2 regions of the Massilia sp. LMS1-1-1.1 genome follow, and region 1 is predicted to be linked to the other one. Evidence: predicted binding sites of a transcription regulator. Region 1 holds the regulator's gene; the other holds the start of a gene.
The links. Region 1 encodes NrdR, which represses ribonucleotide reductase genes. Its sites were predicted from a motif close to CACNANATNTNGTG; they were not measured.

Region 1 (5,503 bases):
TCACGTGACTGGCGAAAAGTCGGGCGATCTCCATGGATGGTGATCGGCAAACCGGCGAAAGGTGGGCACCCACCGGGAAACGTGAGATTTTTCATCAGCCGTTCGCCTGGGTAGCCACTATGGAAAAGCACGAAGAGGCTGCCTGTCCAATGTTGTTATTCACTTAACGTCGGCTCCCCTCATTCGATCCAATCTGCCAGTACAAGCACCCTCATACTTGGAGTTTTTACATGTTTGCAAAAGATCACACCCTCGCCAACGTCGATCCTGAATTGTTCGCCGTCATTCAAAAAGAGAACACGCGCCAGCACGATCACATCGAACTGATCGCGTCGGAAAACTACACGTCGCCAGCCGTAATGGAAGCGCAAGGCTCGCAGCTGACGAACAAGTACGCCGAAGGTTATCCAGGCAAGCGCTACTACGGTGGCTGCGAATACGTCGATGTGGCCGAGCAACTGGCCATCGACCGTGTGAAACAGCTGTTTGGCGCCGAATGCGCGAACGTGCAGCCGAACTCCGGCTCGCAAGCGAACCAGGGCGTGTTCTTTGCCATGTTGAAACCAGGCGACCTGATCATGGGTATGTCGCTGGCCGAAGGCGGCCACCTGACCCACGGCATGCCGCTGAACATGTCCGGCAAATGGTTTGACGTCGTGTCCTACGGTTTGACGCCGGAAGAAGACATCGACTACGAGGCAATGGAGCGCCTGGCCCGCGAACGCAAGCCGAAGCTGATCATCGCCGGCGCGTCCGCATTCTCGAAAAAGATCGACTTCGAACGCTTCAGCAAGATCGCCAAGGAAGTTGGCGCCTACTTCATGGTCGACATGGCCCACTACGCCGGCCTGATCGCCGCCGGCCTGTACCCGAACCCGGTGCCGTTCGCCGACTTCGTCACCTCGACCACGCACAAATCGCTGCGTGGCCCGCGCGGCGGCATCATCCTGATGAAGGCCGAACACGAAAAAGCCATCAACTCGGCCATCTTCCCTGGCATCCAGGGCGGCCCGCTGATGCACGTGATCGCCGGCAAGGCCGTCGCCTTCAAGGAAGCACTGAGCCCTGAATTCGTCGAATACCAGAAGCAAGTGATCAAGAACGCCGACGTGCTGGCGAAAACCCTGATCAAGCGCGGCCTGCGCATTGTTTCCGGTGGTACCGAATCGCACGTCATGCTGGTCGACCTGCGCGCCAAGAACCTGACGGGCAAGGAAGCCGAAGCCATCCTCGGTTCCGCGCACATCACCTGCAACAAGAACGGTATCCCGAACGACCCGCAAAAACCATTCGTCACCTCGGGCATCCGCCTGGGCAGCCCGGCGATGACGACGCGCGGTTTCAAGGAAGCGCAAGCGGAAGAAGTGGGCAACCTGATCGCCGACGTGCTGGACAATCCGCATGACGCCGCCACCATCGAGCGCGTGAAAGCGGCCGTGAAAGTACTGGCCGACGCGCACCCTGTGTACGCCGCATAATAATTTGTCCAGAATGTGTCATACGGAGTAAGATTCTGTATGACACATTCCTTCGTGCCCAAGGGCGCCCGGAGTGATTCGGGCGCCCTTTGTACAAGGGCGGCGATTTCCCGTAATTATTACTATAAAGTTGTAGCCAGCCCATGAAATGTCCATTTTGCCAGCACGGCGACACCCAGGTTCTCGATACGCGCGTATCGGAGGAAGGGGATGCCATTCGGCGCCGCCGCCGCTGCGGCAAATGCGACAAGCGTTTTACCACGTACGAACGGATTGAACTTATCATGCCGGCCGTCGTCAAAAAGAATGGCAGCCGGACGGAGTTCGCTGCGGATAAGTTGCGCGGCAGTCTGATGCTGGCCTTGCGCAAGCGTCCCGTTGCGGCCGCCTCCGTGGATACGGCCATCGCGTCCATCCAGGAAAAACTGCTGACCAGCGGCTTGCGCGAAGTCGATTCCGGCTATATCGGCGAACTCGTCATGCAAGAATTGAAGCGCCTCGACAAGATCGCCTACATCCGCTTCGCTTCCGTCTACAAGAATTTCGAAGACCTGGCCGAATTCCAGGATGCGATCGCCGAAGTGGGGCAGGCGCGCAAGCCCTGACGCTTGCTCTGACGTTCACCACGTCAAGGTTCGCCTGGCAAGCGGCCTGATCAATCCCACCGCTGTTCTTCCCATCTTATTGCCGTGTTGTTTGCGCCAGCGCAGACCCGGCTTTTTGCGCGCGCCTATCTTGTAGCTGGGCCGCCTGTTCCTGCGACTCTTTCTGCGGAAGGGAGTAGCGCATGCGCAATGGCGGTCGCACTATGTTTCCTGCCGGTGGCAGCAGCCTCGTCGAGGTGCTCGTGTCGCTGCTGCTGCTGGCGCTGGGTCTGCTGGGCGCCAGCATCCTGCAACTGCACTCCCTGCGCGCGCGCCATGAGTCGGCGCTGTTGTCGGCGGGCGTGCAACTGGCTGCAGGTATGGCAGAACGCATGCGCGCGAACAGCGTGCTCATGAATGGCCCCGATACGGGCAATCCCTACCTGAACGTGGCCTACGCGGCGGCGGACGACGCCGAAGCAGGCGGCGGTGCGCCCGACTGCTTCGGCGCAACTGTCTGCAGCGCGGCCGAACTGGCGCAATTCGATATCGCCGAATGGAAGCAGCGGCTGCATGCGGCCTTGCCCGACGCGCGCCTGCATATCTGCCGCGACACTTCCGCATGGGATGCCGCCGCCCAAGGCTTGCAGTGGGCGTGCAGCGGCGGCAAGGGCGCACCCATCGTCATCAAGCTGGGCTGGCGCGGCCGCCTGCCCGATGGCTCGCCCGCCGTGAATGCGGCAGGCGAGTCGCTGCCCAGGCTGGCATTCCAGCTGGGCGGAGGCGGTGCATGAGCGAGGTCCTGTATCGGCATCGCGGCATGAGCCTGGTCGAATTGCTGGTGGCCCTGTCGCTGGGCGCGCTGCTGATGCTGGCCGCCAGTAGCGTGCTGCTGGCGGCCAGCGGCAGTTATGGCGACCAGTCCGCCAGTGCGCGGCTCGATGACAACGGCCGCTATGCGCTCGACACCATCGCCCGCGCCGTGCGCCAGACGGCGTACGTGAATTGGGACAGCAGCGCCGCGCCCGTCGCCCATGCCGATGACGACAGCGCGAATGTGGCGGGACTCGATGCGCGCAGCCTGGGCAAGAACAGCGAGGGCATCAGCGGTGCGCTGCCCGGCGCCCTCCACGGCAGCGATGTGCTGGCCCTGCGCTATTACGGCGCCGGCAAGGAAGAGGGCGGTGACGGCTCCGTGCTCAATTGCGCGGGCTTCGGCGTGGGTGCCGCGCAAACGGAGGCGCAGCGGGGCTGGAGCATTTTCTATGTGGCACAAGGTGCCGATGGCGAGGGCGAGTTGCGCTGCAAATACCGTGGCGAGAACGGCTGGGGCGCGGACGCCATCATTCGCGGCGTCGACGGTTTTCAGGTGCTGTATGGCCTCGACACGGACACGCCGCCCGACGGCGTGGCGAACCGCTATGTCAACGCCAGCGCGCTCGAGGCCTACGATGCGGCGCTGGTGCTGGAGGGGGCGGATGCGGCGGCGCGCCAGCGCGATCTGCACCGGCGCACGCACTGGAAGCGCGTGGCCAGCGTGCGCGTGGCCCTGCTGCTGCATGGCGAGGCGGGCCAGGCGGACAAGATGGCGGAACTGGGGCCGGCGCAGTTCGACCTGTTCGGCAAGGCGTATGCCGAGGCGCACGGCGCCGGCGACACGGGCGTGCGCATCGCGCGCGCCTCCTTGCCCGCCGCGACGCGCTCGCGGCTGCGGCAACTGGTGCAGACGAGCATCATGCTGCGCAACGGGCCGGCCTAGGCGGGCAGCGCGATGGCAGGCAGTGGCATCCGCCGTTGCAAACCGTGGTGCCCAACTTGCGTACGCCACGGTGGCGCCACCCTCGTGTATGTGCTGTGCCTGCTGGTGATCATCTTGCTGCTGGGCATATCGGCGGCGCAGATGGCCTTGCAGGGCGAAAAGGCGGCACGCGGCGAGCGCGACCGGCAGATCGCGTTTCAGGCGGCGGAGGAGGCATTGGTGGATGCGCAGAACGATATCGAAGGTTTACCTGGTGCGCCCGGACGCAGCAGCCTCTTCGCGCCAGGCAGTGCGGCAGGGTTTGCGGACGGGTGCGGCGAGGGAGGCGCACTGGGCCTGTGCCTGCCTGCGGCGCCGGACGCGCCGCCGCTCTGGCTAAGTACGGATCTCGATGGTGCCGACGCTGGCAGCCGCGCGGTGCCGTATGGCCAGTTTACGGGCGCCGTCATGCAGACGGGGCAGGGTTTTTTGCCGTCGCGCCGGCCCCGCTACCTGATCGAACTGCTGCCGTTTCACCCGCCCGGCGCGCAGGCCACGGCAGCGGCCGGCGGCATGGCCACGGAAAGCTATGTGTACCGCATCACGGCCATCGGTTTTGGCGCGCAGGAAAGCACGCAAGTCGTGCTGCAAAGTTATTATCGCAAGCAGGCGGTGGGAGCGGGGCCATGAGGGCGCCTTGGTACATCTGGCCGCTGCTGGTCGGCCTCGTTTGCTTGGCTTGCGGCGCCGCCATCGCGGCCGCTCCTCCCGTGGTGCTGGCGCGGGCCGACGCGGGTTTGTACGGCGCCAGGGTGCCGCCGAATCTGCTGCTCAACCTGTCCCTCACGCACGCTGCCGCCGCTGCCGCGCATGGGGGCGACTATGCGCCGCAGCGCGAATACGCAGGGTACTTCCATGCGCGCATGTGCTACAGCTATCCGTACCGGAGCAAGGACGGCGTCATGCTGCCGGACTTGCGCGTAGCGACCGCTTACTTCTCCGTGCTGAAACCGGCCGATGCCTTGCATGGCTGCGGCGGCGACAGTTTCAGCGGCAATTTTCTCAACTGGGCCAGCGCCAGCATGCTCGACATCGTGCGCTATGCGCTGACGGGCGGCGACCGCGTCATCGACGAAGTGCGCAAGACGGTGCTGCAGCGCGCCTATTTGCCCGATGCCGACAGCTCCATCGATTTCTTTGCCCACCCCGTCTTTTTCCCGCGCAAGATACTGCAGACAGGCGTGGCGGCCGCGACGCCGTTTGCGCTGGCGCAATTGGCCATCGTTTCCTGCCGTAATCGCCTGCTGTTCGGCGACGCCAGTCTGCCCCCGGGCGGCAATTGCGATGCGCCCGGCACTGCAGCCACGCACGGCGTGTTCCTCGCGCGCGTGCGCGTTTGCGACACGGAAGAAGGGCCGCTGCGCGACGACTTGTGCCTTGCGTATGGCAAGAACTACAAGCCGGTGGGCGCCGTGCAGCGCCATGGCGGCAGGGTACGCGTGGGCGTGTTTGGCCATTTGAACGGCGCGTCCGGCAACGCCGGCCCCGTGTATGGCGGCGTGCTACGCGCGCCGCTGGCCCACGTGGGCAGGCAGCGTTGGACGGCGCCCGAGTTTATGCCGCAAGACAATGCCGACGCCGAGTGGAATCCCGCCAACGGCGTGTACCTAGTCCAAAGCGCAGGCTCTGGCGGCGGGGTGACC
Region 2 (5,503 bases), on a different contig from region 1:
CGCGCGCGCGGCTCGTCATCGTCCAGACGACGTCGACGCTGCCCGACGCCGTGGCGATCTCCTGCATGGCGCGCGTCTGCACCATGCGCAGCGCGGAGCGGCGCAAGGCATAGGCCTGGCCCGAACGGGCCAGCGCCTGCAGCAGCAGGGCCGTCACATAGCCTTGCTGCGGATCATCGATCGCCTGGTGGCGCGGATACACGAGCGGCAGCGGCGACGACTTGCCGGCGGCGGCAGCGCCCAACGGCCACAGGGCGGCAAGCTTGAGCAGGGGGCGGCGCTGCATGGCCCCTCCTTTCCAGCGCTTTCATCAGCGTTCTTATCAGAATGACAGTATCGCGCAGCAGAGTACGCTTGTCGACTGGAATACGGCAACTGTGTATAAAACAACAGCACTTTCAGGCTGGCCAGCAGCGGTTGAAATTAATCCAGATCAATAAAACCGCAAATAGAAAATAAATCTTGCGTGCGGCTCTGGACGGCATGCTTGCCCCTCGCCTACGCTCTTTTTTTATCTGAAAAACAAGAGGAACCCATGCAGACAGCGCGCTTGAATATCATTGGAATGGATCACGAAGGCTGCGCCGACAGGCTGACGGGCGCGCTTGAAGCCGTCACGGGCGTGGCGACCGTCTGCGTCTCGCTGGCGCGCCACGGCGCCAAGGTGCAATTCGACGAACGCCTGGCCACGCAGGAACGCCTGCTGGCCGCCGTCAACGACGCCGGCTTCATGGGCGAAGCGACGGATGAAGTACAGCTGGCCTCGTGCAGCGGCGCCTGCGGCCACTGCCGTCATTGAAGCCCGCCAGCTTCCAACTTACCCTCCCCGCGCGCCCCGGTCGCGCAAATGCGCCAGCACGCGGCGCGGTCCCAGCGCCTGCAGGTCGAACGGCGGCAGCTCGATGGCGTCGAGCGTATTCTTGAACAGCAAGCCCAGCTCCGTATCGCCTTCCAGGCTCAAACGGCGGCTGAAGAACAGGGTGTCCGGATCTTCCTGGCGCCGCGCCAGCAGCATCAAATCATGCACGCTGGCGGCGATGCACAGATCCGGCACGTCCACATAGCGCTCGGCCACGAACACCGTTCCCTGCCACTCGAAATCGAAGGCGATGCCCGCGTCCAGCAACCGCAGGCGCAGGCTGCGCCCTTCCAGGCTGCTTCGCACGTCGTCGGGCAATTGCGGCGCCAGCAGGCGGTTCAAGCCCTGCACGAACAGCCAGGAGGCGGGATACGGCGGCAGCTTGGACAGCAATTCGGCCAGCGGTTCGGGCAGCCGGTATGACGCGGCGGGCTTGCTCGTGCCGGGTTTGGCGGGGACGGGCAATCTTTCCAGTTGGTCTTGCATGTGCTTCCTTTCGATGCGTTCAATGGGCGGCGTGCTGGTGCTGTTCCATGCCGGGCTGGCCGTGCCAGTAGCCGTCGCAAGCGCCGGCCGGCTGGCAAGCCGCCAGCTGGGCCTGGGCGCCGATGCCGCTGACCTGGCCGCGGCGGGCGCGGTCGAAGATGGCGATGACTTGTTCCGTATGCATGGCTTGCGGGCTGATGCGCGCCACGGACACGCCCATGTCGCGCATGGCGTCGAGTTCGCGCACCAGGTTGTAGACGAGTGCCGACTGCGTCTGCGTGCCATTCAACACGAGGAACGGCACTTCATCGCGCGTGCGCAGCAGCAGGCCGTCCGGCTCTTCCAGGCAGCTGTAGCCGCAATCGTCCTTCGGCAGGTTGCGGTTGCGCGCCGTGAAGCAACGCGCGGAAAACGCCAGCGGCATGCGGCCGTAGGCAAATACCTCCGTCTCCAGCCCTTCCGGTTTCTGGCGCTGCATCTCGGCCAGCGCCGTCTGTCCCATTTCCAGCGGCATTACCCAGCGCCGCGCGCCCAGGCGCGCCAGCAGTTGCAAGCTGGGGCCATTGAACAGGTTCAGATGGGGGCCGGCGACGAAGGACGTGCCCTTTTCCATGCAGTGCACGGCGCCCATGTCGTTGGCCTCGACGCCGTAGCGGCCATTGCCCGTGATGCGGCGCAGGGTCGCCAGTTCCGCGCCCGCCTCGATCAGCGCCTGCGTCGACAGCACCACTTCCTTGCCGGCGGCGGCCAGCATGTCGGCGATATCGAGCCAGTCGGCCAGGCGCACCTCGTGCCGGCGCGAGCAGACGGTTTCGCCCAGGTAGACGATATCGACGGCCGTGGTCGCGATCTGCTGGTAAAACTCGAAAACGGTGGCGCGCGGCCAGTAGTAGAGCAAGGGGCCCAAAGAGAGTTTTAACATGCCTTTTCCAGTATTTTTAAAGTTGACAAAACTGTAGCGAGCGGCCTGCGGCGAGGCCGAGAAACGCAGCTGTGCCAGAGCACAGCGAGCATCGCAGGCCGCGCCCCGTGACGCGCAGCAGGTTTTGCTATTTCCAGGAGCGGTGGTAGGCACCTAATGTGTGCTGCTGGCCCTCGGCCAGCTTGTCCATGGACGCCATCCAGGCCGGTTTGACGGCGTAGCGCGCATTGCCTTCGCGGCAGGCGTCGATCGCTTCGCGCCACACGCGCGTGACCTGCGCCACGTAGGCGGGGCTGCGCTGGCGTCCTTCGATCTTCACCGCGCGCACGCCCATGGCGATCAGCTGCGGCAGCAGCGCCAGCGTGTTCAGGCTGGCCGGCTCCTCGATCGCGTAATACTCTTCGTCGTTGACTTCGAAACGTCCCTTGCACAGGGTCGGATAGCTGGCGTTTTCGCCTGGCGCATAGCGGTCGATCAGCACGCCGTTCAGGCGCGATTCGAGGCCGTTCGGCGTTTCCAGCCAGCGCACGGATTTCGCCGGCGAGCACACGCCGTGCGTGTTCGGCGCCTCGCCCGTCGCATATGACGACAGCGCGCAGCGCCCTTCGACCATCACGCACAGGCTGCCGAAGCCGAAGACTTCGATCTCGACTTCCGTCTTGGCGATCAGTTGCTCCACCTGCGCCATCGACAGCACGCGCGGCAGCACGGCGCGGGCGATGCCGAAGTGTTCATGGTAAAAATTGATCGCTTCATAGTTGGTGGCCGAGCCCTGCACGGACAGGTGCAAACGCAGTTGCGGGTGGTGTTCGCTTGCATACGCCATCAGGCCCGGATCGGCCACGATCATGGCGTCGATGCCGGCCTGCGCGGCGCGGTCGATGGCGCTGCGCCACACGGCCCAGTTGTGCGGCTGCGGATAGGTATTCAGCGCCAGCAGCACCTTGCGTCCATATTGGTGGGCATAGCGCACGCCCTCGGCGATGGCCTTCTCGTCGAAATTGAGGCCGGCGAAATTGCGCGCATTGGTGGCGTCGCGAAAACCGAGGTACACGGTGTCGGCGCCATTGTCGACGGCCGCTTTCAAGGCAGGCAGGCTGCCGGCGGGGCAGACCAGTTCCAGCGGTCCGGCCACGCGGGTGGCGGTGGTTGATTCAAGCATCATGGTGTTCACAGTCCTGTAGCGGCTCAGGGTGCAGACTATAGCCCCGCCCTTACCGCCCAGTCCTTGACGCAGGTGAAGGAATGCATGCATGGCTGGCGCGCGTTCAACTTGCTTGACCTGGCTGTAAAATGCCCCACTTTTCTTCCTCACCGATTGCCCGCCATGCCCCGCAAACCGCTGCTGCTATTCCTGCTCACCCTGTTCCTCACCGTGCTGCAAATACAGTGGGCTTCGCCCGCCGACGGCTATGTCGAAGAAACGCTCTCCGTGCTCTCGCCCGAGGCGCTGGGCGTCTGGGCCGGCGTGCTGCTGCTGTTCCTGCAAGCCGTCTTCGCCCGCCGCGCCATGCCCGTGCTGCGCCAGGCCGCCATCTGCACGGGCCTGCTGGCCGTCTACTGGCTGCTGGCGAACTACGTCACGTTCGACGCGCGCGTGGCCAGCTGGAGCACCTTCTCGGCGCGGGAAATCTGGGCGCACGTGCTGCCCGCCTCCGTCGTCAGCATCGCCGTCTGCGGCGCCATGTACTTTGGCCTGAGCTGCTTCATCCCGCGCCTGGGCCGCGCAAAAAAAAGCCGCTGACGCGCTTTCTTCACCTGCATCAAGGATTCATCACGCAACTGCACGCGCCCTTTGACGCCACTATATTTAGTGATTAATCTCCATAAAAACACCGCATGTTGTGTTTATTGGAGGTTTCATGACGAAAAATGCAGTTTCCCCCACACGCGGCCAGGTCGACGTCGCCGCGTCCATCAATGAATACCTGGACCGGCGCGACTGGCGTGTCAACGCCAACGCCAACCAGGGCTACTCGCTGGGCGGCCTGATACTCAACGTGTCGGGCAAGGTCATCGCCAACTACTGGCTGGACCAGGTGTATCCGCCGGAAGTGGGCGCGGCGCACCGCGAAGCGGCGCTGCACATCCACGACCTCGACATGCTGGCCGGCTATTGCGCCGGCTGGTCGCTGCGCACCCTGCTGCACGAAGGCTTGAATGGCGTGCCGGGCAAGATCGAATCGGGCCCGCCGAAACACATGTCGAGCGCCATCGGCCAGATCGTCAATTTCCTCGGCACCCTGCAAAACGAGTGGGCCGGCGCGCAGGCGTTCAGCTCCTTCGACACCTACATGGCGCCCTACATCCGCAAGGACAGCCTGCGCTACGAAGACGTGCGCCAGTACATGCAGGAGCTGATCTTCAACCTCAACGTGCCATCGCGCTGGGGCACGCAGACGCCGTTCACCAACCTCACCTTCGACTGGGTCTGCCCGGACGACTTGCGCGAGCAGATTCCCGTCATCGCAGGCCAGGAGATGGCCTTCAGCTATGGCGAGCTGCAGGCGGAAATGGACATGATCAACCGCGCCTATATCGAGATCATGATGGCGGGCGACGCCAAGGGCCGGGTCTTCACCTTCCCCATCCCCACCTATAACATCACCGAGGATTTCGACTGGCACAGCGACAACGCGGAACGCCTGTTCGAGATGACGGCCCGCTACGGCCTGCCCTACTTCCAGAATTTCATCAATTCGGAACTCAAGCCGAACATGATACGTTCCATGTGCTGCCGCTTGCAGCTGGACTTGCGCGAACTGCTCAAACGGGGCAATGGCCTGTTCGGTTCCGCCGAGCAGACGGGTTCCCTGGGCGTGGTCACCATCAACTGCGCGCGCCTGGGCCACTTGTGGCGCGGCGACGAGCCAGCGCTGATGGCGGACCTGGACCGCCTGCTGGAACTGGGCAAGACCAGCCTGGAAATCAAGCGCCGCACCATCGAGGAACTGATGCAGCAAGGCCTGTTCCCATACACGAAACGCTATCTGGGCACCCTGCGCAATCACTTTTCCACCCTGGGCGTGAACGGCATCAACGAGATGATCCGCAACTTCAGCGGCGACGCTTACGACATCACGGCGCCGGAAGGCCATGCGCTGGCCGTGCGCCTGCTCGACCACGTGCGCGCCCGCATGGTGCAATTCCAGGAAGAGACGGGCCATATGTACAACCTGGAAGCGACACCGGCCGAAGGCACGACCTACCGCTTCGCCCGCGAAGACCGCAAGCGC

Region 2: MRBLMS1_RS12205 (ribonucleoside triphosphate reductase) is a predicted target of NrdR. The motif match lies at 4,070-4,083, and genes of this name have one in related genera.

The regions. Positions count from the first base shown of each region.
Region 1 is NZ_JBFPNG010000002.1:47,793-53,295, reverse strand. It holds ZMP/ZTP riboswitch at 1-119, shown strand, start outside; gene glyA (serine hydroxymethyltransferase) at 231-1,478, shown strand; gene nrdR (transcriptional regulator NrdR) at 1,622-2,083, shown strand; gene pilV (type IV pilus modification protein PilV) at 2,287-2,856, shown strand; gene MRBLMS1_RS09135 (PilW family protein) at 2,853-3,821, shown strand; gene MRBLMS1_RS09130 (pilus assembly PilX family protein) at 3,834-4,490, shown strand; gene MRBLMS1_RS09125 (pilus assembly protein) at 4,487-5,503, shown strand, end outside.
Region 2 is NZ_JBFPNG010000012.1:501,210-506,712, reverse strand. It holds gene MRBLMS1_RS12235 (substrate-binding periplasmic protein) at 1-286, opposite strand, end outside; gene MRBLMS1_RS12230 (heavy-metal-associated domain-containing protein) at 536-799, shown strand; gene ubiT (ubiquinone anaerobic biosynthesis accessory factor UbiT) at 818-1,345, opposite strand; gene ubiV (ubiquinone anaerobic biosynthesis protein UbiV) at 1,365-2,267, opposite strand; gene ubiU (ubiquinone anaerobic biosynthesis protein UbiU) at 2,395-3,432, opposite strand; gene MRBLMS1_RS12210 (hypothetical protein) at 3,595-4,011, shown strand; gene MRBLMS1_RS12205 (ribonucleoside triphosphate reductase) at 4,130-5,503, shown strand, end outside.